One region of the Paenibacillus sp. MY03 genome, then DNA from elsewhere that is predicted to be linked to it. Evidence: predicted binding sites of a transcription regulator. Region 1 holds the regulator's gene; the other holds the start of a gene.
What was found. Region 1 encodes CtsR, which represses protease genes until heat stress. Its sites were predicted from a motif close to ATGGTCAATAAAGGTCAAACA; they were not measured.

Region 1 (12,432 bases):
GCGGAGGGTCGTTCGTGAATACGAAGGTCGTCAGCTCCAACAAAAAAGCGGATACGCGGCTGGTGGAATTCCCGGCGGACATTACGGAGCCGATTCTCTCCAAAATCCACGTGACCGTTGAGGAAATCGATTACGACCACGATTATACGATCCGATTCGTGTTCGACCACGACAGCTTCAAGCTGGTAAAAGGCGCAGCTCCGGCGCAGACGGCAGCGACAAAGCCTTCGAATGCGGCGACAACGAAGCCGACTGCAACGGCAGAGCCGGCAACCGTGCCGGCAGCGAAGCCGGCTACTACGGAGCCGATTGCAACGGCGGAACCGGCGCAAAGCGGCGGGCTTACTGGCAGCGGGGCCGGTTCGACCGAACAATCGGCAACGGGCGTCAAGCCTGCGGGCGGGTCTTCCGCCGCGGCACAGCCAGCGGCAGCGCCGACGGATAGCGGCTCGGCTGCCGAGCCTCTCCCTTCGGCAACGGCAACAACGGCTGCTGGCGAAGGCGGCACAAGGGTGTCATCGGGTTCGCCTGTGTCAGGGCAAGATGGCACGAAGAACAGTGAGACCGGTGAAGGAGAAGCCGATCAGGTAGCCGGAGATGCGGAAGGAGAAGAATCCGCCGAAGGTGGCGACGTACAGTCGAAAGGCGGCGATGCGACGGAAAGCGGCGGCGACACGGTAGGAGGCGGCGACGTGCAGCTGGCCGATGGCGATGTGCCGGGGGGCGAAGCCGTGACGACGCTTGCGGCCGGAGAGTCGATGGAAGCGCCGGCCGAAAAGAAGGGCGGAAGCGGGCTGGTCTGGTGGACGCCGATTGCGGCGGTGCTCGTTCTGGGAGCTGGGGCGTTCTATATTTGGAAACGGAAAGTTCGGTAATACAAAAGGGGACGGAAATAAGACAAATAGGGGGATTGAATACATGTTGAGAAGAAGCGGCAAGCTGGCAGCGGCGGCATGGATCGCGCTGTGCCTGCTTGTAGCGGCAGGCTGCGGAAACGCGCAGGGGCCTGCGGGCGGAGCGGCAACTCAGGCTCCGGCCGTAACGGCGTCGGCGGCCCCGAGCGCTTCCGCGCCGGAAGCTGCGGAAGCGCCGGAGGAGCATCGCATCGTGTCGACGACCGTGGCGATAACGCAAATTATGGACCTGCTGGAGATCGATCTGATTGGCATCCCGAAAAGCGTGAAGACGCTGCCGGAGAGGTACGACGAGGTGACGAAGGTCGGCAATCCGATGAGTCCGGACATGGAGCTGGTGAAGTCGCTTAAGCCGACCGAAGTGTTGTCGGTCACGACGCTGCAATACGATCTGGAGCCCGTGTTCGACAATGCGGGCATTGACGCGACCTTCCTGGACTTGACCAGCCTGGAGCGGATGCAGGCGGAGATTGTGAAGCTGGGCGAGAAATACGGCAAGCAAGACAAGGCCGCCGCAATCGTCAGCGAATACAATGCGACGCTGGAGAAGATCCGCCAGGCGACGGAAGGCAAGGAGAAGCCAAAGGTGCTTATCCTTCTCGGCGTCCCGGGAAGTTATCTCGTGGCGACGGAGCACTCCTATATCGGCGATCTGGTCAGACTGCTCGGCGGCGTCAATATCGTGCAAGGCGAGAAGGTGGAGTTTCTGGCCTCCAACACGGAATACCTTCACCAATCCAATCCCGATGTCATTCTGCGCGCCGCGCATGGCATGCCGGAAGAGGTTGTAAAGATGTTCGACGAGGAGTTTAAGAAAAACGATATCTGGCATCATTTCAAGGCGGTGCAAAATGACCGGGTCTATGATCTGCCGGAGCCGCTCTTCGGCACCACGGGGAATTTGGCGGTCGGTGAGGCGCTGGAGGCGCTGCTGCCGATGCTGTATCCCGACGAACCGTAGAGGAACGTGAACATGAATAAACCGATAACAAAGACAGATCAGACGGAACGTGCAGACGAAGCGTTGCCAATGGGCACGCGCCCGTATGCAGGAGCTGTCGCGAAGGCAACCCGCAGATCGTGGAGAAAGCTTAAACCTTATGGCCTGATCATTTTTACAATCCTGCTGCTGGCGGGGCTCGCCTTGTTCTCCGCGATGACGGGCAGTATCAAGGTGTCGTTCGGCGAGCTGCTGAGCGGACTCATGAGCGGCACGAACGAGCAGGTGGGGATTATTAAAGATTTGCGTTTTCCGCGCATTATCGTCTCCATGCTGTCGGGAGCCGCGCTGGCCGTATCGGGAGCGCTGTTGCAGGCCGTTATGAAAAATGCGCTCGCGGAGCCGGGCATTATCGGCATTTCGTCAGGAGCGGGGCTTGTGTCGATCACGGTCGTCACGCTGTTCCCGATGCTCTACTTCTGGTCGCCGTTATTCTCCGTGTTGGGCGGCGCCTTGGCCTGTTATCTGGTCTATTCTCTCTCCTGGCGCACGGGATTGAACCCTCTTCGGCTCATCCTGGTCGGCATCGCGATCAACGCGACGTTTACGGGGCTCGGGCAATCCTTTAATTACAGGGGCAGCTACGCCGTAACCAGCGTCAATCAAGCCATCTCTTCCATCTTCACGATGAAGACTTGGGAGGATGTCCATATTCTCGCTATCTTCGGCGGGATCGGATTGATCGTATCGCTGCTGCTGGGAGGCTGGTGCAATATGCTGGCCTTTAATGACGAGACGGCCCGCAATCTGGGGCTTCGCGTCGTGCGCGTCAGGCTGCTCATCTCGGCTGCGGCGGTACTGCTGGCTTCGGTGGCAACGGCCATCGGCGGACTCATCATGTTCGTCGGTCTGCTCGTCCCGCACATCGGCCGGGCATTGGTAGGCTCGAGCTATAAGCTGCTTATTCCGTTCTCGGCGATCGGAGGGGCGTTGCTGGTGCTGGCGGCGGACACGATCGGAAGAACGGTATTGGCCCCCGCGGAAATACCGGCTTCTATAATAATGGCGGTCATTGGCGGCCCGTTTCTTATCATCATGCTAAAGAGAAGCGATCGACTGAATAAATAAAGGAGCGGCGGAGACGGCCGCGAGCACGGGAGGGTTGGAATACGCATGAAGCAGCTGCTTATTACGGACGATGACTATAATAGCCGCGTCCTGCTGGGCCACTATATGACCAAAGAAGGTTTCCGGGTACTGGAAGCGCAAAATGGTCGCGAGGCGATAAACGTTCTGGAGAATCAGGCCGTGGATCTTGTCATTATGGATATTATGATGCCGGAAGTGGACGGACTGACGCTCTGCGAATATACCCGCAAAAACTATGACATTCCCATCATCATCCTGTCCGCGCGCGACCAGCTCAGCGACAAGGAGCAAGGTTACTTAAGCGGCACGGACGATTACGTGACGAAGCCGTTTGAGCTGCCGGAGCTGCTGTTCCGGGTCAAAGCCCTGTTCCGCCGGTACTCCTTCGCCTCTAGCGACAAAATCCGGCTGAGCCGTCTCGTCATCGATCGTAAAAATTACGAGGTGATAGACGGGGACGAAGTCCTCCTGCTGCCGCTCAAGGAGTTCGAGCTGCTGGCCCAGCTGGCGGAATATCCCGGGCGGGTATTCTCGCGCGACGAGCTGATCCATCTCATCTGGGGCTCCGATTACGGCGGCGACGAACGGACGGTGGATGTTCATATCAAACGGCTGCGCAAGCGGTTCTCGGAGGGTGGCGGAGGTTTCCACATCCATACGATTCGCGGCGTCGGCTACAAGCTCGAGGTGCTGGCTTAATGCGTTCGCTTTATTTTCGCGTGTTCCTGATTACGCTCTATACGATACTCATCAGCAGCTTCCTGGGCTTCTATGTCGCCAACGTCTATTATCATTGGTCGCTGAAGCCCTATCAGGACGAGAAGCTGTTCGGCACGCTTTTGCACGTGAAGGGGCATATCGAGGCGCATCCGGAGGCGATGGGCGATACGCTCAGGGCTTCGGCGGAATTGGGCTACCAGCTGTACGCGTACGACGAAGCGGGCAACGATTTGTATTATGGAAGAGATTTTGCAAAGAAGGATCTGGGTAACGGGGTTAAGGCGCAAGTGCTGGAAGGAGGACAGTATCACGGCATTGCCGGATTTCCGAACAAGGCGTTTTCCTCCGGTTACTTCGATAATACGCTCAGCAATACCGTAGGCGTACAGGTGACGGCGGGAGCCGACAGGTACGCTCTTTTCCTGCGTCACGACAGCAATGTCCACTTCGACGAGCTGCGCACGTTTTTTTTCTTTATGTTCATGTTGACGGTCCTGTTCAGCGTACCTTACTTCATGCTCAGCACGCGATATCTGGTTCAACCCATCGTCCAGTTGAAGGAAGCGACAAAGCGGATCGCCCAAGGGCAATACAAGCTTAGACTGCCGACCAGGCGGAAGGACGAGATCGGCGAGCTGGCGAGCCATTTTCAGACGATGAGTATGGAGCTGGAACGCGCAGACCAGCGCACCAAGGAATTCGTCGCGAACGTGTCGCATGAGATTCATTCGCCGCTCGCTTCGATTCAGGGTTATGCGGATTCGCTGCTCGGCAAGGAGAGCGATCCCGCGCGGGTTCGGGAATACGCCGCCATTATCGGACAAGAGACGCGGCATCTTGCGACGCTAAGCCGTCAGCTGCTGCTGCTCTCGACGTTGGATCATGCCGACCAAACGACGGAGAAGAAGAGCTTCCCGCTTCAACCGCAGCTGCGCCAGACGCTTCAGTTGCTGGAATGGCAGCTGGCCGAGAAGGAGATCGCCGTGCGGCTGCTGGTGCCCTCCGGCATGCAGGTGCACGGCGACGAGGTGCTTCTGATGCAGGTATGGTCGAACCTGCTCTCCAACGCGGTCAAGTATATCCCCGCAGGCCGCGCGATCCAGATTCAAGGCCATATCGAGGACGGTTGCTCCGTGATCCGGATATCCGATACGGGCGACGGCATCCCCGAGGAGCATCTGCCGTTCATCTACGATCGTTTCTACCGCGCGGACAAGGCGAGAGAAAGGAAGTCCGGCAGCACGGGACTTGGTCTATCCATCGTGCAGCGTATTGTCCATCAGCATGGCGGAACGATCGGCGTGGAAAGCCGGTCAGGCGCGGGAACAACGTTTACCGTGAGTCTGCCGCTTGAATCGGGCAAACAAGTCAACATTCTCCCTTTTAATCCATTTTTTAAATTGTAGGAACGTATCGGGCGCCTTCGTTATTCAATGCTTGTGATATAATGCAACAAGAGTAAGGAGGCGGATGAGATGGAAAGAAGGTCGTTATGGATCGGCGGTCGGCGGCGAGAGGCTGCAGCTTATAGAGAGTTGAGGGCGCCGCATTCGGGAGAGATCATCGCGGAGGTCGCAATGGCGAGCCGCGCGGAAACTGGCGAAGCGATCGCTGCCGCATACGCCGCACGGCATTCGATGCGAGCGATGCCCGCCCATGCGCGGGCGTCGATTCTGGAGCGGGTAGCCTCACTGCTGGGAGAGCGCAGGGAGGAAGCCGCCCGGATCATCGCGCTGGAGGCGGCAAAGCCCCTCAAGTACGCGCTTGCCGAGGTAGACAGGACGGTACAAACGTACAAGTTCGCTGCCGAGGAGGCCAAGCGACTGTACGGAGAGACGATCCCGCTGGACGCGGCGCCGGGCGGCGAAGGAAGGCTGGCCTATACCGTTCGCGAGCCGCTGGGCGTTATCGGCGCCATCACGCCATTTAACTTCCCGTTGAATCTAGTGGCGCACAAGGTCGGACCGGCCGTGGCCGCCGGCAATACGGTCGTGCTGAAGCCAGCGAGTCAGACACCGCTCTCTGCTTATCTGATCGCGGATTTGTTTCATGAGGCTGGCCTGCCGTCTGGGGCGCTTAATGTCGTTACGGGAGCGGGCAGCGTCGTCGGCAATGCCATCGTGGAAGATGACCGCGTGGCGATGGTGACGTTTACGGGGAGTCCGGAGGTGGGCAAAGCGTTGCGTGCGAAGGCCGGACTTAAGCGCGTCACGCTGGAGCTAGGTTCCAACTCGGCGCTTATCATCGACCGCGATACCGATGTGGAGAAAATAATTCCGAGATGTGTCATGGGCGCGTTCTCGAATCAAGGGCAGGTATGTATCTCGCTGCAACGGATTTATGTGCATGACGATGTGTACGAGAGGTTCGTGGAGGGTATGCGCCTGGCTGTGATGGGACTAAAGATCGGCAACCCGCTGGAAAAGGATACGGATGTCTCAGCCATGATTGCACCGGTTGAGACCGAACGGGCTTTGCTTTGGATCGGGGAAGCCTTGGAGAACGGAGCCAGACTAATTGCCGGTGGCAAACTTCGCGAAGGCGTTCTGGAGCCGACGGTGCTGGTCGACACGGCTGAGGACATGAAGGTCAAATGCATGGAGTTGTTCGCTCCCGTGGTCAACATCGGCAAGGTTAGCAGCATGGACGAAGCGATCGCCGCGGTCAATGATTCCCGATTTGGACTTCAAGCGGGCATCTTTACAAACGATATCGGCCTTGCGCTGCGAGCGGCGGACGAACTGCATGTCGGAGGCGTCATCATTAACGACATTCCGACGTACCGAGTCGATCATATGCCTTACGGAGGCGTCAAGGAAAGCGGCACGGGCCGCGAAGGCGTAAAGTATGCCGTGCAGGAAATGACGGAGATGAAGCTGATCGTCGTGAATCGCCAAATTTGGTGAATTCCATGTCCCCGAAAAACAGGCCGGACTAGGGTCTCATAGTATAAATAAGGCCAGAGCGCACCAAGCTACATATATAGAGGTGTGCTCTGGCTCTATTTTTTGTTCAAATATAGGAAGTTTGGGTCGTTTAGCGAGATGGTCAGGATGATACATGCAAGTAGTCAGAAAATTTAAACATTCCATCTTGACCCTCGGGATTTTTTGAGTATAATAAAACTAAAGTCAAAGAAAGTCAAAGTCAACGAGTTGACACTTAACTGTCCTGATGCTCTGCAAAGGTAAGTATCGGGGGATTTGGCTTTCTGAAGACGATACTCAGGGAGGTTGGTGATTTGCGTAATATTTCCGATCTCATTGAACATCACCTCAAACAAATGCTTGACGGCAGCGACGAAGGCGCGGTGGAGATTCAACGCAACGATCTTGCCGACCGCTTCTCTTGCGTGCCTTCCCAGATCAATTACGTAATCAGCACGCGTTTTACGCTGGAGAAGGGGTACATGGTGGAGAGCAAGCGGGGCGGGGGCGGTTACATCCGCATTCAGCGAGTCGATCTGCCCGCACTCAAGAACCTTCAGTACCATATTGAACGAACGATTGGCGACAGCGTCGACCAAAGCGCCGCGGAGGGCCTGATTTATCAGCTGCATGAAGCGGGTATGATTACAGTAAGGGAGTCGAATCTGCTGCGGGCGGCGATCCATCGGGACACAATTGCCCTGGTGCTGCCTATGCGGGATGAGATTCGCGCAAGGCTGTTGAGAGCGATGCTCATCTCATTGCTAGCCAAATAGGGAATAGCGGAAGGGAGGGACCGAAGCTTTGTATTGCCAAGAATGCGGCAAGAAGCCGGCTACGCTTCATTTTACGAAAATCGTAAACGGCGAGAAGACGGAATTCCACATCTGCGAAGGCTGCGCCCGCGAACGGGGCGAAGGCATTCCGGGTTCACCAAACAGCTTCTCCATCCACAGCCTGTTATCGGGACTGCTGGACTTTAATGCAATAGGCAACTCGGCATCGGCTTTGTCCGGTGCTCCTCAGCAGCCGATACGCTGCGAGGAATGCGGTCTAACGTACACGCAATTCAGCAAGATCGGCCGATTCGGCTGCAGCTCCTGTTACCAAGCATTCTCGGAGCGTCTGGATCCGCTTCTGAAGCGGGTGCACAGCAGCACGACGCACAACGGTAAAATTCCGAAACGTTCGGGAGGCCTTATCCAGTGCAGGCGCGAGATCGAACGATTGCGCAAGGATCTGCATACCCATATCGAGCAAGAGGAATTCGAAAGCGCGGCAACTCTGCGCGACGAAATCCGAGAGCTGGAACGCAAGATCGCGGAGATGTAATGACGATTGAAGCTTTTGAACCACCACAAAATGAAAGTTCAAAAGGTTCGATTGGCAGTACCGAGAAGGTTGGACGAAGTCGAGGCCTGAGGATCGGAGCGTAGCAGAGCTACGTGAGAACCGGAAGGACCGGCTGAGTTCAAGATTCGATGTCGAATAAGCTTCCTGAAATAACATCGTAATGACGATTGAAGCTTTTGAACCACCACAAAATGAAAGTTCAAAAGGTTCGATTGGCAGTACCGAGAAGGTTGGACGAAGTCGAGGCCTGAGGATCGGAGCGTAGCAGAGCTACGTGAGAACCGGAAGGACCGGCTGAGTTCAAGATTCGATGTCGAATAAGCTTCCTGAAATAACATCGTAATGACGATTGAAGCTTTTGAACCACCACAAAATGAAAGTTCAAAAGGTTCGATTGGCAGTACCGAGAAGGTTGGACGAAGTCGAGGCCTGAGGATCGGAGCGTAGCAGAGCTACGTGAGAACCGGAAGGACCGGCTGAGTTCAAAATTCGATGTCGAATAAGCTTCCTGAAATAACATCGTAATGACGATTGAAGCTTTTGAACCACCACAAAATGAAAGTTCAAAAGGTTCGATTGGCAGTACCGAGAAGGTTGGACGAAGTCGAGGCCTGAGGATCGGAGCGTAGCAGAGCTACGTGAGAACCGGAAGGACCGGCTGAGTTCAAAAATCGACGTCGAGTAAGCTTCCCTGAAGTAACAACGTAATGGCAGTCGGAGCTTTTGAACCACCTTTAAAGAAAGGGTGTGAAGGGGTTGACAGTACATCGCTTCTCCCAAGACGCTCTGAGCGACTGGATGCGGACATTGGGTCCGGACTCCGACGTCGTGATCAGCAGCCGGGTGCGAGTGGCCCGCAATTTGCGGAAGCAGCCGTTCCCGATGCTCGCTACGAGCGCCCAGGCGAATGAAGTGCTGGAGCAGCTGGCGGATGTCAGCAAGTCGGGCAAGCTGGACGAAGTAGGCTCCTTCGAGACGCTGCTGTTATCCGAGCTTAGCGAGTTGGACAAACGAGTGCTCGTGGAGAAACATCTTATCAGCCCGAATCTCGCGAACGAGTCTCGCGGCGGGGCCGTCGTGCTCAGCGAGAACGAATCCGTCAGCATTATGATTAACGAAGAAGACCATCTGCGCATCCAATGTTTATATCCCGGTTTCCAAATCGGCGAAGCATGGGCGTTGGCAAGCGGAATTGACGATATTTATGAAGAAGTGGCGGATTATGCCTTCGACGAGAAGCGCGGTTATCTGACCACCTGTCCGACCAACGTCGGAACGGGAATTCGGGCATCGGTCATGATGCATCTGCCGGCATTGGTATTGACTCAGCAGATTAACCGGATTCTGACTGCCGTAACGCAAGTCGGTCTTGCCGTTCGCGGCCTCTATGGAGAAGGCAGCGAAGCGTTAGGCAATCTGTTCCAGATCTCGAATCAAATTACGCTCGGTCAGTCCGAAGCGGAAATCATCGATAATCTGCATGATGTAGCCAAACAGATTATCGAGCATGAACGGGCGGCGCGCAAACGTCTTCTGGCGGAGTCCAGACTGCGAACGGAGGATCGCGTCAAACGTTCCTTCGGCATTCTGTCCCACGCGGTTATCATGGACTCCAAGGAAGCCGCGCAGAGGCTGTCGGATGTTCGTCTCGGCGTCGATCTGGAGCTGTTGCCGGACGTAACGCCGCAGGTGCTCAACGAGCTGCTCGTCATGACTCAGCCAGGTTATTTGCAGCAGACTTTTAATGAGAAGATGAGTACCGAGCAACGCGACGTAAGACGCGCCGAGCTCATTCGGGAGAAACTGAAGGTTGCTCAAATCCAAGATTGATCATGGGGGTGCAGGAATATGATGTTTGGAAGATTCACGGAACGTGCGCAGAAGGTGCTCGCACTGGCTCAAGAAGAAGCGGTGCGGCTAGGCCATAACAATATCGGAACGGAGCATATTTTGCTCGGTCTCATTCGCGAAGGCGAAGGCATCGCGGCGAAGGCTCTGATCGGGCTTGGTCTCGGTCTCGAGAAAATTCAGGATGAAGTCGAAGCGCTCATCGGACGCGGACAGGAACAACCGAACAACATCGCTTACACGCCGCGCGCCAAAAAGGTCATCGAGCTGTCGATGGATGAAGCCCGCAAGCTGGGCCATACTTACGTTGGAACGGAGCATATTCTGCTCGGCCTCATCCGCGAAGGCGAAGGCGTGGCGGCGCGCGTGCTGAACAACCTCGGCATCAGCCTGAACAAAGCGCGTCAGCAAGTGCTGCAGCTGCTTGGCAGCAGCGAAGCGGTATCCAGCAACCACGGCACGCCTGCCAATGTCAGCACGCCGACGCTGGATGGACTCGCGAGAGATTTGACCGCTTATGCGAAGGAAGGCAATCTCGATCCGGTCATCGGTCGAAGCAAAGAGATTGAGCGCGTTATCCAAGTGCTTAGCCGCCGGACCAAAAACAATCCGGTTCTCATCGGCGAGCCGGGCGTCGGCAAAACGGCGATCGCGGAAGGACTCGCGCAAAAAATCATCGCCAACGAAATTCCCGAGACGCTGCGCGACAAACGGGTGATGACGCTGGATATGGGCTCCGTCGTCGCCGGTACCAAATACCGCGGCGAATTCGAGGATCGTCTCAAGAAGATCATGGATGAGATCCGTCAAGCGGGCAACATCATCCTGTTCATCGACGAGCTTCATACGCTCATCGGAGCAGGCGGCGCGGAGGGCGCGATCGACGCTTCCAATATTCTGAAGCCGGCGCTTGCCCGCGGCGAGCTGCAGTGCATCGGCGCGACGACGCTGGACGAATACCGCAAGTACATCGAGAAGGATGCCGCGTTAGAACGCCGCTTCCAGCCGATCACGGTCGACCAGCCTTCCGTCGAGGAAGCGATCCAAATTCTCCACGGCTTGCGCGATCGGTACGAGGCGCATCACCGCGTGAAAATTACGGATGAATCCATCGAGCAAGCGGTTAAGCTGTCGGATCGTTACATTACAGACCGTTTCCTGCCGGACAAAGCGATCGATCTGATCGACGAGGCGAGCTCCAAGGTAAGGCTGAATTCCTATACCGTACCGCCGAATCTCAAGCAGCTTGAGAACCGTCTGGAGGATATCCGCAAGGAGAAGGACGCTGCCGTCCAAAGCCAGGAGTTCGAGAAAGCGGCCGCGCTACGCGATACGGAACAGAAGATTCGCGAAGAGCTGGACGTCACGAAAAATCAGTGGAAAGAAAAGCAAGGCCGCACCGATTCCGAGGTTACGCCCGAGGATATCGCTCAAGTTGTAGCGAGCTGGACCGGCATCCCGGTTAGCAAGCTGGCGGAAGAAGAGACGGAGCGCCTGCTGAAGATGGAAGAAATTCTTCATGACCGCGTAATCGGTCAAGAGGAAGCCGTGAAGTCGGTATCCCGCGCGATTCGCCGCGCAAGAGCCGGACTCAAGGATCCGAAGCGCCCGATCGGCTCGTTCATCTTCCTTGGTCCTACGGGCGTCGGCAAGACAGAGCTGGCCCGCGCGTTAGCGGAAGCCATGTTCGGCGACGAAAATGCGGTTATCCGCATCGATATGTCGGAGTACATGGAGAAACATTCGACATCCAGACTGGTCGGAGCTCCTCCGGGTTACGTCGGCTACGAAGAGGGCGGCCAGTTGACCGAGAAGGTTCGCCGCAAGCCGTATTCCGTCGTATTGCTTGACGAGATCGAGAAAGCCCATCCGGAAGTATTCAATATTCTGCTTCAAGTGCTCGAGGATGGACGTTTGACGGATTCCAAAGGCCGCGTCGTCGACTTCCGCAACACGCTAATCATCCTGACGTCCAACGTTGGAGCGGATCAAATCAAGAAAAACTCGTCGCTCGGATTCACCGCCGTACAAGATGCGGGCCGCGACTTCATCGTGATGAAGGACAAAGTGATGGCGGAGCTTAAGAAGAGCTTCCGTCCGGAGTTCCTGAATCGGATCGACGAATCCATCGTCTTCCATTCTCTCGGCGAAGAGCATATTGCCCGGATCGTGACGCTGATGTCCGACGAGCTGCGCAAACGCTTGAAGGAGCAACAAGTCGACTTCACGCTGACGGAAACGGCGAAGAACTTCCTTGCCAAGGAAGGCTACGACCCGCAATACGGCGCGCGTCCGCTGCGCCGCGCGATCCAGAAGCATATCGAGGACCGTCTGTCCGAGGATCTGCTGATGGGTCTCATCCAGAAGGGCGATACCTTCGTTATCGACGAGAAGGATGGGGCGTTGGTCGTTACGAAACATCTGCATCAGCCGGCTGAAACGCAGGAAGAAGAGCCGACTACGAAATAAAAAATGGCAAGTCGAATCATCGTTGATCGATGACGATGACGGCAATGAGAAAGAAAAGCATCCTCTGCAAACGAGGATGCTTTTTTCATGTCTGCGGGGACTTTTGTTCCCC
Region 2 (12,432 bases), on a different contig from region 1:
AATCGAAGGTTCCGTGTAGGAAGAACTGACGCCGGCTTCACTGATCACCGTGGCATCCAGCGTATCATTGTTGGACCACAAATTGTTTATGGCGCCGATGCCGGTCTGCTCGTAAGTCGCAGTGACGCCCGAAGCAGTATCGATTGATGACAGGACGTTATCCTGAACGCGGATGTATTCGCTATAGTTGTCCAAATAAAGACCGGCTACGGGATAACTCATGGCATAAGTGCTTTTGGACAGATCGTGGATGTAATTTCGATCGATAATCGTTCCGGGTTGTCGGCCTAACGTATAGATGGCCCCCCCGTCATCATAAAGCTGCATCACATGATGAATATGATTGGCGTGAATACGATTCGATCGCATGCCGGTCTCGCAGTTGCAGCCGGTCTGGCCGCCGAACTGAATGCCCATATAGGGAGAGTAGGAAATTTCGTTATGTTCTATAACAACGCCTTGAACAAAAGCGCCGACGATGCCGATTCCATTTTTGTACAGCTGCCCAACGCGCGAGATGGCGTTATTGCCAATCAGCACTTGCTCCGTCAGATCTGCGGCCGATGCCAATCGGGGAGAAGTGAGCATGATGCCGTTGGCAGCAATGTCTTCGAAAATATTGCCGACTACCTGGCTATGTTTGATCCCGTTGCCAAGTTTAAGTCCTGTTGCGCCGAGCTGGCGGAACGTATTGCCAACAAAACGAATTTGGTAGCCGTAGGTGGCCTGGACGCTTCCCGGAACGTTCAAGGAATTGACCGGAGAGGCGGCCTGGGTAGCGACGAGACCGTTCGTGCTTGGGGTATCCCAGCCAGTGTGTCGGAAGTTTAAGCCGTTGAACTCGAGATGATGGATGGGATTGGTCATCGTTCCGTTGAGTCGCAGCAAAGTGTCTGTGACAGGCGCGATTACTGATGCGGTGGCCATATTTTCGCCGGCCCGTGGCTTGTAATACAGAGTGTTGGTAAACCGGTCAAGATACCATTCCCCCGGAGAGTCCAGCAGTTCATAGGCATTTTCGAAATGATAGGCGTTGTTGCTATAGAAACCGGCCGCTTTGTTGAAGGCAAAGTCTTGTTCAGGTGAAAGGAAGCTGACATATGCATAGCTGGCATCCGTTGTAAAGGACGCCACTCTAAGCTGATTGTGATACCAATGCGGCTGAACCACCATTTCTACCTGATTGAGATTGGACCATGAAGAGACTTCTGACTTGATGATTTTATATTGCTTGCTCGTTAAATTTGCACTTATCGTCTTATAGTAACCACCCATGGTGTCGGGATCGTTCAGATTTGGTGTACGGGAGCGTACGGCAGCTGTTCCTTCGACATACAGCTGACGAAAGCGGGGGGCAACACCCGTTTTCTTGTAAATGCCTGCTCCGGAATCATGCAAAGTCCAGCCGCCGGCAAGTGATCGTTCTCCAGATATAATGGGAGTTTCGCCGGCATAGTTTCTCCAGATGATCGAGTGGCCGTTTGTTCCCGAATCGCGGTAATCAAGCGTCAAAGGACCTGTAAGCGCATACAATCCGCCGCGAAGCATTACGTCAATATCTCCTGTCATGCTGGCATTAACTGTTCGCACTTTGTCCCGGACTCCGTCCATGGAACATGGAGCTGCCAAAGTACATGCAGTGCCGCTGCCGGTAGGCGCGGCATAATAGGTCGCCTGAATTGCAGCATGCACGGGAGTCCGTGGGAGCGAATAGCTGACACCGCCAAGCAGCAAAGCGATCACAACAGTAAGCAGAGCTGTTTTCCTCATTACTATAATCCTCCTTTGTCTTGTGAAATCATTAATAGCTTAGCGCGCCGCGTGTTAAGCGGCTATAAACAAAAATTTTGTATAGTCCTGGATGAAGCAAAGGAGTGTGCGATGGATCCGTTTCTCCGGATGTTTAACCGAAATTATTGTTTATATAAACGGTGTTGGTCCAGGTGGTATATTGGGGGTGATTTTGATAGTCGGGAGGAGTCCAATGTGCAAATAAACGGTAAGGCTGGATTAAGCGCAAGCAACACAGACAATTTGGTTCACAAGCTGCTGCGGCAACTTCAGGAGATGAAAGGCGGCATGGCGGAAACGGCGCCGATCGGCATTATTTCGATGGACAATTGGGAATGGCCGCAGGGCGTGGCATTGTTTGCCCTTTATTCTTATTACAAGGAGACGGGACGGCCGGAAATTTTGGACTATATGTGCAGATGGTTTGATGAGAAATTGGAGAGCGGCAATATTCCATATAAAAATGTAAACACTGTTTGCCCGATGCTCACTTTAACGTATTTGTATGAGGAAATCGGCAAGGAAAGCTATCTGGCGCTCTGCCGGGAATGGGCGGATTACGTGATGAACGAGCTGCCGCGCGCGGGAGAAGGCGGCTTCCAGCATGTGGTGTCCGGTGGGCTTAATGAAGGACAGCTTTGGGACGACACGCTTTATATGACGGTTTTATTTCTGACCAGGGCCGGCGTGTTGCTGAAGGAAAGCCGTTATTTGGATGAAAGCGTCCGGCAGTTTTTGGTGCATCTGAAGTATTTGACCGATCCGGCAACGGGGCTGTTTTATCATGGATGGACCTTTGATGGAAGTCATCATTTTGCTCAGGCGTTGTGGGCTAGAGGGAACTCCTGGTATACGGCGGGACTGGTCGATTATTTGGACATGGCGCCTTTGCCGGAAGGAGTGAGGTTATTCCTGCTGTCTTCGCTGGAAAGGCAGGTTGCCAAGCTACAAGAGGTACAGGCGGAGGATGGCATGTGGCATACCTTACTGATGGATCCTTCCTCTTACAAGGAAACTTCGGCGACAGCGGCCTTTGCTTACGGGATTCTCAAAGCAGTGAGATGCGGGTATCTGGACCGTTCTTATTTGGATACAGGGTGGAAGGCTTACCATGCGGTGCTTCGGCAAATTGATGATGCAGGATTGGTGCATGGCGTATCCTATGGTACGGGAATGGGCCGCGACTTGCAGTTTTACAAGGATATCGAACAATGTCCGATGCCATATGGCCAATCGATGGTTATGTTGATGCTGGTGGAAGGGGCCAGACATCGGGAGGAACAGGAGGCGCTTGCATGAAGGAGTTTACGAGGCAGCTATGGGAGGTTTGTTTTCAGAAGGTACGCGAGAACAGCGTGTTTGACGACGGGCTGAATAATTTGGGCAGGCCCGGCCACACCAGGGACGCCTCGAAGGCGGCGGAGGCGCATGACGGGCGGACGACAACCGCTTATTATATGATGGGAACGGCGCTTGGCTTACTGGATAAGGATGAAGGTCTGGATATGCTGGAAGCGGTACAGAAGCTGCAAATTACAGATCAGTCCAGTCCGTATTACGGCTGTTTCTTCTGGTACAGGGAAGAGAGCGAGATGCATGACTCGAATGCGGCTTTTTTTACGCTAACATCGCTTGTCGTGCTTCGTCTCAAGCTGCATGAACAAATTCCGGGAGAACATCTGCCGATACTGGATGAAATGATGGAGCTCGGCAGAATATGGTTTGCCCGCGAAATCGGGGAGGCCAAGCTGTATTACCCGAACAAAATATTAAGCGATGGAGCATTGCTGCTTGCTTTGTCGCGTCTTACCAATCATCGGGAACATTATGAGCTGGGCGTTCAATTTTTTGAAAGATGGCTGGACTATACGGCGAGACGCGGCTGGGGTTGGGGTGAAAATATCAGTTCCGGATACATCCGGATTTGCATCAATGCATTGAATATCGCGATCGCTGCGCTTCGTTCGGAGCATCACGAATTAGCCGTCAGGCTGGATGCCATTATCGAGGAACTGCTTGAGTATGTTCGCTTTCATGGCGGCTATGCCTTTGTACCGGCGATTCGAACCTATAATTTTAAGGGAATAGACAAAAACGACGGTCTGCTGCAATGGATTGCCGGTACGCGCAAAGATGTGTCCAACCTTGTTCTTGCGCTGGACAGCATGTCGAATGCGACGGAATGTATGTCGGATGTGATGTCGGTATGGTTAAGCGAAGAGCGTATTGAAGCGGCAGCGGCGGCGGAGCCGGACAACGGCGGAGCATTGTCGGAGACAGACGGCGCGGCGGTGCCTCGGGAGCGAACGGAGCGCGTCTTCGACGATAGCTTTGCTTATTCCTGGATTGGCAAACAGGCGCGGCTGGGCAGCTTGAATCGTTTTCCAGTTATTCCCGGCTCCTATCAATGGCCGACCTGGGGGCTTGCCTGGCAGACGTTCCCCGCCGCATACCTGATAGAGGGCGAGCAGCTTGCGTACCCCCGTTGGTTTGTAGACGATGGAGATAAGCATCGTACACATCCGGCGTTTGCAAAGGAAACATACTTAAGTCCTGCCCTGTTTAGAGAAAGCTGGTATCCCAATATCCAGATGCGCTGCACCCAGAAGGAGCGAGCCTTGATTATGTATCGCGGCATGCTTGGCGTCAATAATCGCGCCGCGGAAATTGCCGACGAGTGGATCGTGCATCGTTTTGCGGGAGAGGTCAGCGAGGAACGGGATGCCGAAGGAAGACGCTGGATCGTCCTCCATTATCGCAATGCGCAAGTCTTGTTTGCTTCTCTTCGCGGGATTTCGCATGAGCGGATTACTCGTTCCAAGGTTGACATTGAGATTATACATGAGGTGGATGAAGCAGGAGAGACCGTGCTAAAGTTAAGACAACAATTGTATGGCGACAAGCTGGATCTCGTTCAGCATCCTCAGCTTGAAGCCGGTTGGCTTGTCTATGTAATCGACGATGTGCGCGGCGACGATGACGCGCGAAAGTGGCTGCAGGATGTTTCCGTTGCGGACGACGTGTTCTGTGACGGCGAGGTGCCCCGAGAAATAGCATATTTGGAAAAGCGAAGGATCGCGTTGATGCATCGTGGCGAGCTAATGACGGAGCTTCTGGTCGATCCGCATGAGCTTTGTGGCAGATAAGATAGGCAGTATAGTATGATGGCTCCGGCGTTTGCAGGACTATAAAATAGTGTCGTTATAGAGAAAGAAAAAGAGAAGCAGACGAATAGTATCGTTGCTTCTCTTGTTTGCGCTTATTGCATATTAGATCCTCTCGATAACCTTATCGACGAGTCCGTATGCTTGCGCTTCGGCAGCGCTCATGAAGTAGTCGCGGTCGGTATCCTGTTCGATGCGGCTAAGCGGCTGGCCGGAACGTTCCGCCAGAATGTTGTTAAGCTTATCGCGCATCTTTAGAATGCGGCGGGCGCGGATCTCGATATCGCTCGCTTGGCCTTCGGCTCCGCCCAGCGGCTGGTGGATCATGACTTCGCTGTTCGGCAGCGCGTAACGTTTGCCCTTCGCGCCGGCAGTCAACAGGAAGGCGCCCATGGAAGCGGCCATGCCGACGCAGATCGTGGACACGTCCGGCTTAATATATTGCATCGTATCGTAAATAGCCATGCCAGCTGTAATGGAACCGCCAGGGCTGTTAATGTAAAGGGAAATGTCCTTCTCCGGATCTTCCGCGGCAAGGAACAGCATTTGCGCGATGATGGAGTTGGCGACTACGTCATTCACGCCGGAGCCAAGGAAGATAATGCGGTCCTTCAGCAGGCGGGAGTAGATGTCGTACGAGCGTTCCCCTCTGTTGCTTTGCTCAATTACCATAGGCACAAAATTCATTTTTAACCAATCCTCCTTAAGTGTTTGCGCAGCAAACGCATCTTCGTAAGCATAAACTCATCAAGAAACGATAAGTAGAAATTTCGTATTCCTATCATAACGGATTGTTTTCAAAAAGTCAAAGAAGGTCAAAATGGAAAAATGCTTCGCCCGAACGGCCGATTGATCTGGGCATGCAGGTCAAAAAAGTCCAAAAGAAATGATAAGATTTGTACTATCCGATACGTCCTTCGCGGCCTATAGTAGAGATATTGGTGTTAGCGCTTTCAGATGTGGATCAACAGGCGCAACCAACCGTTCATCCTTGGGATTATAGCATAAAATGCGAGTTCAAAAAGTTCGGTTCTCAGTACCGAGAAGATTGGATGAAGCTAGAACCTGAGGAGCGGAGCGTAGTGGAGGCTACGTGAGCACCGGAAGGTTCGGCTGAATTCAATATTCGACGTCGAGTCAGCTACAAGGATTACTTCGTAATGGGAAGCGTACTTTTTGAACAACCTCATAAAGGGGACTGGAAAAGATGAATGCGAAATTCGCGATAGAATGGAAGAAAGCGCCGATCGAGGGGGCTGTTACGGCGACCGTCGGCACGGTCGTTACGGCAATCGTACGGGGGAGCGGCAAGGCCGAAGAGGCTATCTTCTCCACGGACGGCGGTCCGGCGCGGCTGGAAGTAACCATTGAAACGGAAGACGAAACCGGCTCGCAGGGGATTCTGGTGAAGATCGATACGCCTAAGCATCCGTTCAGTTTTTTCCTAAGGGATGTCAACAAGGTTTATCCGATCTACATCCCCGCTTACGGAGTCGCCGTTACGCAAGTCGAAGACGATCGGACATACGGGCAAATCGAGCTCGACGTCAAGGCGTTGAACCTGATTACCGAGCTGCAACGGATCGAGGAAGAACCGGAAGAAACCTTCGAGAACGCCGCCGAACATACCCGGGAGCTCGCTTCGCAGACCTGGCTCGGGTTGTCGCGCGATATGCGGATTTTCGGCGTCGGGTTTCGCGGAGTCGGCGGAGAGGAAAGGCTGTGGGATTGGGTGCAGCCGAGATTTCACGGCTTCGAAGCGAAGCTGCCGGAAAACGAGGACAAGCCCGTCTGCTATCGATATATGCTTGGCCGAGGCGTCGGCTGCGTGGACGGCGTCTCCCGCAGGCTCGAGGACGGATCGCTCCCCATTCTGCACGCCTCGATCGTGGATAACGACGTTGTCTACGACACGGTATCCTTCGTTTCTTACGAAAGCAGCCCTTTGAAGGCCGATACGTTAAGGGGCACCCATTATTTGGCCGCCGACGGCTTCGGCCACTTTCATATGCTGACGGAAGAGCAGACGTCGCTGCGGGAACGGCTCCTTCCGGAGGAGATGAACCAGGCAGAGGAGACGGTGCTTTACTTCCGGGCGGTGGCCACGAATAAAGCCCGAGTGCCCAGATACGCCTGGTTCAAGAACGTCGTTCCCAACGCTTTCGTCTTAAACGACGACAAGCAATACGAGTTCGACGGAGGCAACGGGTTCGTCCGTTACTCGGAGAATCGGGTTTGCTGCGTATCCAAGCTGGGAGGACAACCGCTTGGAACGGAAGAGACGGCCGTTCTCCTGGCTCCGGGAGAGTCGATCGCTTTCGAATTCTACTTGCCCCACCGCCCGATCTCCGAGGAACGCGCCGAAAGGTTGCGGCGGCAATCTTTCGAAGAGAGATGGACGGAGTGTCGCGCTTTCTGGCTGGAGAAGCTTTCCCGAGCGGCGACGATCAAGCTTCCCGAGCCGCGGATCGAAGAGATGGTCAAGGCCGGATTGCTCCATCTCGATCTCGTCTCTTACGGCCTGGAGCCCGGCGGGACGATCGTTCCGACGATCGGCGTGTATACGGCGATCGGCTCGGAGAGCTCGCCGATTATCCAATTCATGGAGTCCATGGGTTGGAACGGCGTTGCGGAGAGGGCGCTGCGGTTTTTCTTGGATAAGCAGCACGAGGACGGCCTGATGCAAAACTACGGCGGATATATGCTGGAAACGGGAGCCGTGTTATGGAGCCTCGGAGAGCACTACCGTTATACCCGGGACGAAGCTTGGCTTCTTGAGATTAAGGATCGTCTGCTAAAGGCGTTCGATTATTTGGCGAAGTGGAGAGAACGCAATAAAACGGAGGAACTTCGGGGCAAAGGATACGGCATGCTGGAAGGGAAAACGGCGGATCCGGAGGACCCGTTCCGCTCCTTCATGTTAAACGGGTATGCGTATATGGGGATGAGCCGGCTGTCGGAGATGCTCGCGAACATCGATCCCGACCGTTCCGCGCGAATCGAAGAAGAGGCGCAGGCCATGAAAGAGGATATCCGGCAAGCTTTGTTCGTCGCGATGGGGAACTCCCCGGTCGTCCCTCTGGCCGACGGAAGCTGGGTGCCGACCGTTCCTCCTTGGGTAGAACACAGAGGACCGCTTTCCATTAACGGAGAAGGCGGCAAATGGCTGACGCACGGTTCGGTCGCCACTCGGGATTCTCTTCTCGGCCCGCTATATCTCGTCTTTCAAGAGGTCGTTGCTCCGGACGAAGCCGCGGCGGAATTCATGTTGAATTACCATCAGGAATTGATGTGTACGCGCAACGTCGCTTTAAGCCAGCCTTACTACAGCATTCATCCGTGGGTGCATCTGAAACGCGGCGAGGTTAAAGCGTTCCTGAAAGCCTACTATAACGGCTTCTCCGGATTGGCCGACCGGGAGACGTATACGTTCTGGGAGCACTTCTGGCACGCCAGCCCGCATAAGACGCACGAGGAAGGCTGGTTCCTCATGCAGACCCGTTGGATGCTTTACATGGAAGAAGGGGAGGATCGGTTGAACTTGTTGCCGGGAATTCCGAGCAAATGGCTGGAGCATGGCAATATCATCGAGTTGGACGGAATCGCGACTTATTTCGGAGCCGTCACGCTGAGCGTCGAATCGAATTTGGAGCAACATGAGATCGTGGCGAAAGTCGTCTGCCGGTCGGACCGAAAACCGAACACCGTGAGCATCCGGCTCCCGCATCCGGAAGGCGCGATTCCCTCTCGGATCGTAGGCGGAACTTACTGCCCTACAGGGCAAACCGTATTGATCGAACGATTCGACGGAAATGCCGAAATTGTGCTGCGATTCGATTAACGATGGCAAAAACGATGATATAATGACAGAAAAGGGACGCTGCTTACGTCTCTCTGAGCATGCAAGAAGAGATGTACGTTTTGTTTTCCGGGAGGTTATCGTATAAAAGCGAATAGCGTCGACACGATTAAAAAGAGGATGAAACTCCTCTTTTTTGGCTTACGCAATAAATTTATCCTGTTCAACACGATCATCGGCATCGTGTTTATTACCGTTTTAAGCGCTCTATTATCGCATTTCATGGAAAAGTACGCGAAGGAAAACATCAATCAGTACGTTACGAGCCTGAACGCGCAGATCAGCAACAGCATCGACCGCTACGTCGACGATATGCAGAAGGTGCTGATGATCCTCTCCGAGGACGCGAACCTCCCCGTGATCGCGGACAAGAAATTCGTCGGAACCTTCGAGGGGTATACGGCTTACAATCGTTTTTACGATAACATCCGATCGCTGATTTTTTTCAAAGGCTACAAATCGTTATCGGTCATCCTCTTCGACAGGCAGGAAATTCTGACGACGGATTTAAACGACGGCGAGGATTTCAAGTATATTCGCAATGCCCTGAATACGAACATGTACCGCGAGATCACCGATTCCGAGCAATCGATGGTACTGCTGCCGGGATTCTCCCTGTTGCCGGGCAAGGACAACAATACGTTATTCTCCCAGGCCATCAAGTTATGGGGCAACCTGCCCGGGGAAAAAGACTTCATGGTGCTGAGCGCCGACAAAGACCTGTTCTCGCAATTTCTCAACGGGGTCAACAACCAGGCATTCGACGATATTTTGATTACGACGGAGGACGGGAAGGTCATTTTCAGCCTGAATTCCGAAGTCTCGGCTTACGACGAATTCAGCAACAAGGACATCGGCCGGTTAGCCGAATTCGACACGCTTCATCTCCATGGGTCAAGCTATTACGCCAACGTTAAAAATTCCGCGACGACGGGCTGGTACGTCGTTTCTTTGATTAACCAAAACAAGATCGACAAACAAATCAACGATTCGAAAATCATCATCATGCTGACGGGAATCATCGTGATGGCCATCCTGATTCTCGCCGTTCATCTATTCGTGACGAGGAGCACGCGGGATCTCAAAAGGTTGTCCAAGACGATGAAAAACATAGAGAAATCGAACTACCAGATCCGAAGCGACATTAACCGGAACGACGAGATCGGCGATCTAAGCCGAAGCTTTAATGCGATGATCAAGAACGTGCTCGAGAACCAAGTGTTGCGCAACGAGGCCGAGATCAAAAGTTTGCAGGACCAGATCAACCCGCATTTCCTGTACAACACGCTCGACGCGATCAGCTCGCTGGCCATTAAACGGGATTACGTGCGAATCAACGGAATGGTGGAAAAGCTGGCCGATTTTTACCGCTACAATATGAACATCGCCAGCAATAACGTTGTGGAAATCGGAACCGAAATCCAACACGTCAAAAACTATCTTGAAATTATCCAAATTCGTTACGGCAGCCGTTTAAGCGTGATCTATGAGATCGACGAAGGAATGTCGGGCTACCGGACGATTCGGTTCACGCTTCAACCCGTCGTGGAGAACGCGATCAAACATGCGTTTAACGAAATGTCGATGGCCTGCGTCATTGAGATCAAAGCCTTCGAAACGGAGGATACGATCGTTCTGGAAGTGTCGGACAACGGAATCGGAATCGAGGAGTCCAAGCTTCGCAAGATCATGCAAGATATCGATGGAGAAGCCTTTTTGTCTCATTCCGAGACTCGCGGGGGCGTGGGACTGAAAAACGTGAACATGCGGTACAAGCTCTTATTCGGTGGCGATTACGGAATCTCGATCGAAAGCGCCAAGGGGAGCGGGACAAAGGTCGTCATTACCGGTCGCAAAATGAAATGAGGTGCATCCAGATGAAGGTCATGGTTGTAGACGATGAAGAATTGAGCAAGGACAAAATCGTTTATTTTTTGCACGGCAGCTCCGTTTCGTTCGAAAGCGTTTTAACGGCGGGCAACGGCAGGGAAGCGCTGGATTTGATCAAAGGCGGCGTAATTCCGGACCTGATCCTGACCGATATCCGGATGCCCGTCATGAACGGGTTGGAATTGATCGAGGCCGTAAAGGAAGAATATCCGGACATCCGGTTTATCGTGACCAGCGGTTATGCCGATTTCGACTACGCCGTCAAAGCGATGAAGCACGGGGTGACAGATTACGTGCTCAAGCCGGTCAAGGCCCAAGACCTCATTTCCGTGGTGGAGGCGATGCGGGACGCGATCGCGGCAGCCGGTCAGGCGAAAGAAGAGAGCATTCGGATCGAAACGGTCAGCCGGGAAAATCGCCGCATGGCGATGGAAAAGGAAATCTATCATCTGTTGACCGACAGACGGGACGATGAGGGCGAGAAAAAAGATGCGGTACGGGAATTCGCCATTTTGGGGCATGGCTCCTATCTCATTGCCTCGGTTAAGCTCCATGCCGGAGAACGACCGGTCGATGGCGAAGTTTACCTGGAATTGCGCAATCGATTCGACGATGAAACGGGACACGGCTGGATGATGGAAAATTACTTCGGCAAGGATACGTTCATTCTGATATTCGGCGGCGAGGACGAAAATCAGCTCGCCGACGCGGCGTCCAAGGAAGCGCATCGGCTTCGCGCGTCGCTCGGCGACCGGCACGGCTTGGCGGTTACGATAGGCATAAGCCGACCTTGCGGCGATCCGAGGACGGCTTACCGACAAGCCGCCATGGCGCTGAAAAACCGCTTTTGTTTCGGAACGGACCGCATCTTCCCGTATGCCGCGAACGAGGCTCGCAGCAATAGCGCTTCGCAATCGCTCGCGCTTAAATTCAAGCTGGCCGAACAAAGTCTGGAAAACAAAAGTCTTGCGAAAGCGATCGACCTTCTCCGCCATACCGCGGAGGATGTATTCGTACGTTCGCTAGCCGAATGCCGGGAAGAGATTTCGATCGACTACCTGTTTAACGAGTACGTTAACCTGGTCATCCGGTTCTGTTTGAAAAACGGCTACGATTTCGTCGATCGGATCGATCCGGACGTTCTATCGGGAAGAGCTCTGGACGAGCTCGAGGATCGCGAAGCGATCGTAAAGTCGATCGAGACGATGATCGAAAGATTGTTTCGTTCCGCTCCGGGATCGGAAGGAGGCGCCCTTCGGAATGCCGCTCTCCATTCGTCGGTCATCGATCAAATCATCGGTTACGTGTCCAGAAATATCGAGGAAGAGATCAACCTGCAGACGGTATCCGATAAATTCGCCATTAATCCTTCGTACCTTTCGCGCGTCTTTAAAGCCGCCACGAGTCAGAGCTTCGTCAAATACGTGACCGGGCTCAAGATCGATAAGGCGAAAGAACTGCTCGGGAACGGGGCGCTGGAAATCGCGGACATCGCCCACGGACTCGGATTTTCCGACCAACAGTATTTCAATCGGGTGTTCAAAAAAACGACGGGAACGACGCCGAGCGAATGGCGGAACAAGAGTAAAAAAAGTCCAAAAAACGCGTAAGATTCGTGCAAGATAAGCGGTTGTCCGATGCGTTAAAGTAGAAGTATAAGCAAGGCGCAATCGGCGAGAAGTCGAGTCCGTCACAAGTATCGCTTTAGAAGAGCCAAGGCGATGCGAG

Region 2: clpP (ATP-dependent Clp endopeptidase proteolytic subunit ClpP) is a predicted target of CtsR. The motif match lies at 5,757-5,777, and genes of this name have one in related genera.

Annotation. Positions count from the first base shown of each region.
Region 1 is NZ_MXQD01000033.1:19,256-31,687, forward strand. Features, by position in the region: gene isdC (heme uptake protein IsdC) at 1-875, shown strand, start outside; gene isdE (heme ABC transporter substrate-binding protein IsdE) at 919-1,875, shown strand; gene B1748_RS22750 (FecCD family ABC transporter permease) at 1,888-2,982, shown strand; gene B1748_RS22755 (response regulator transcription factor) at 3,022-3,702, shown strand; gene B1748_RS22760 (sensor histidine kinase) at 3,702-5,129, shown strand; gene B1748_RS22765 (aldehyde dehydrogenase family protein) at 5,199-6,629, shown strand; gene B1748_RS22770 (CtsR family transcriptional regulator) at 6,965-7,426, shown strand; gene mcsA (protein-arginine kinase activator protein McsA) at 7,455-7,982, shown strand; gene mcsB (protein-arginine kinase McsB) at 8,760-9,833, shown strand; gene clpC (ATP-dependent protease ATP-binding subunit ClpC) at 9,852-12,320, shown strand; gene B1748_RS22790 (LysR substrate-binding domain-containing protein) at 12,406-12,432, opposite strand, start outside.
Region 2 is NZ_MXQD01000055.1:41,660-54,091, forward strand. Features, by position in the region: gene B1748_RS30640 (right-handed parallel beta-helix repeat-containing protein) at 1-1,770, opposite strand, end outside; gene bglB (beta-galactosidase BglB) at 1,987-3,090, shown strand; gene B1748_RS30650 (hypothetical protein) at 3,087-4,937, shown strand; gene clpP (ATP-dependent Clp endopeptidase proteolytic subunit ClpP) at 5,061-5,642, opposite strand; gene B1748_RS30660 (glucosidase family protein) at 6,163-8,796, shown strand; gene B1748_RS30665 (sensor histidine kinase) at 8,935-10,680, shown strand; gene B1748_RS30670 (response regulator) at 10,692-12,314, shown strand.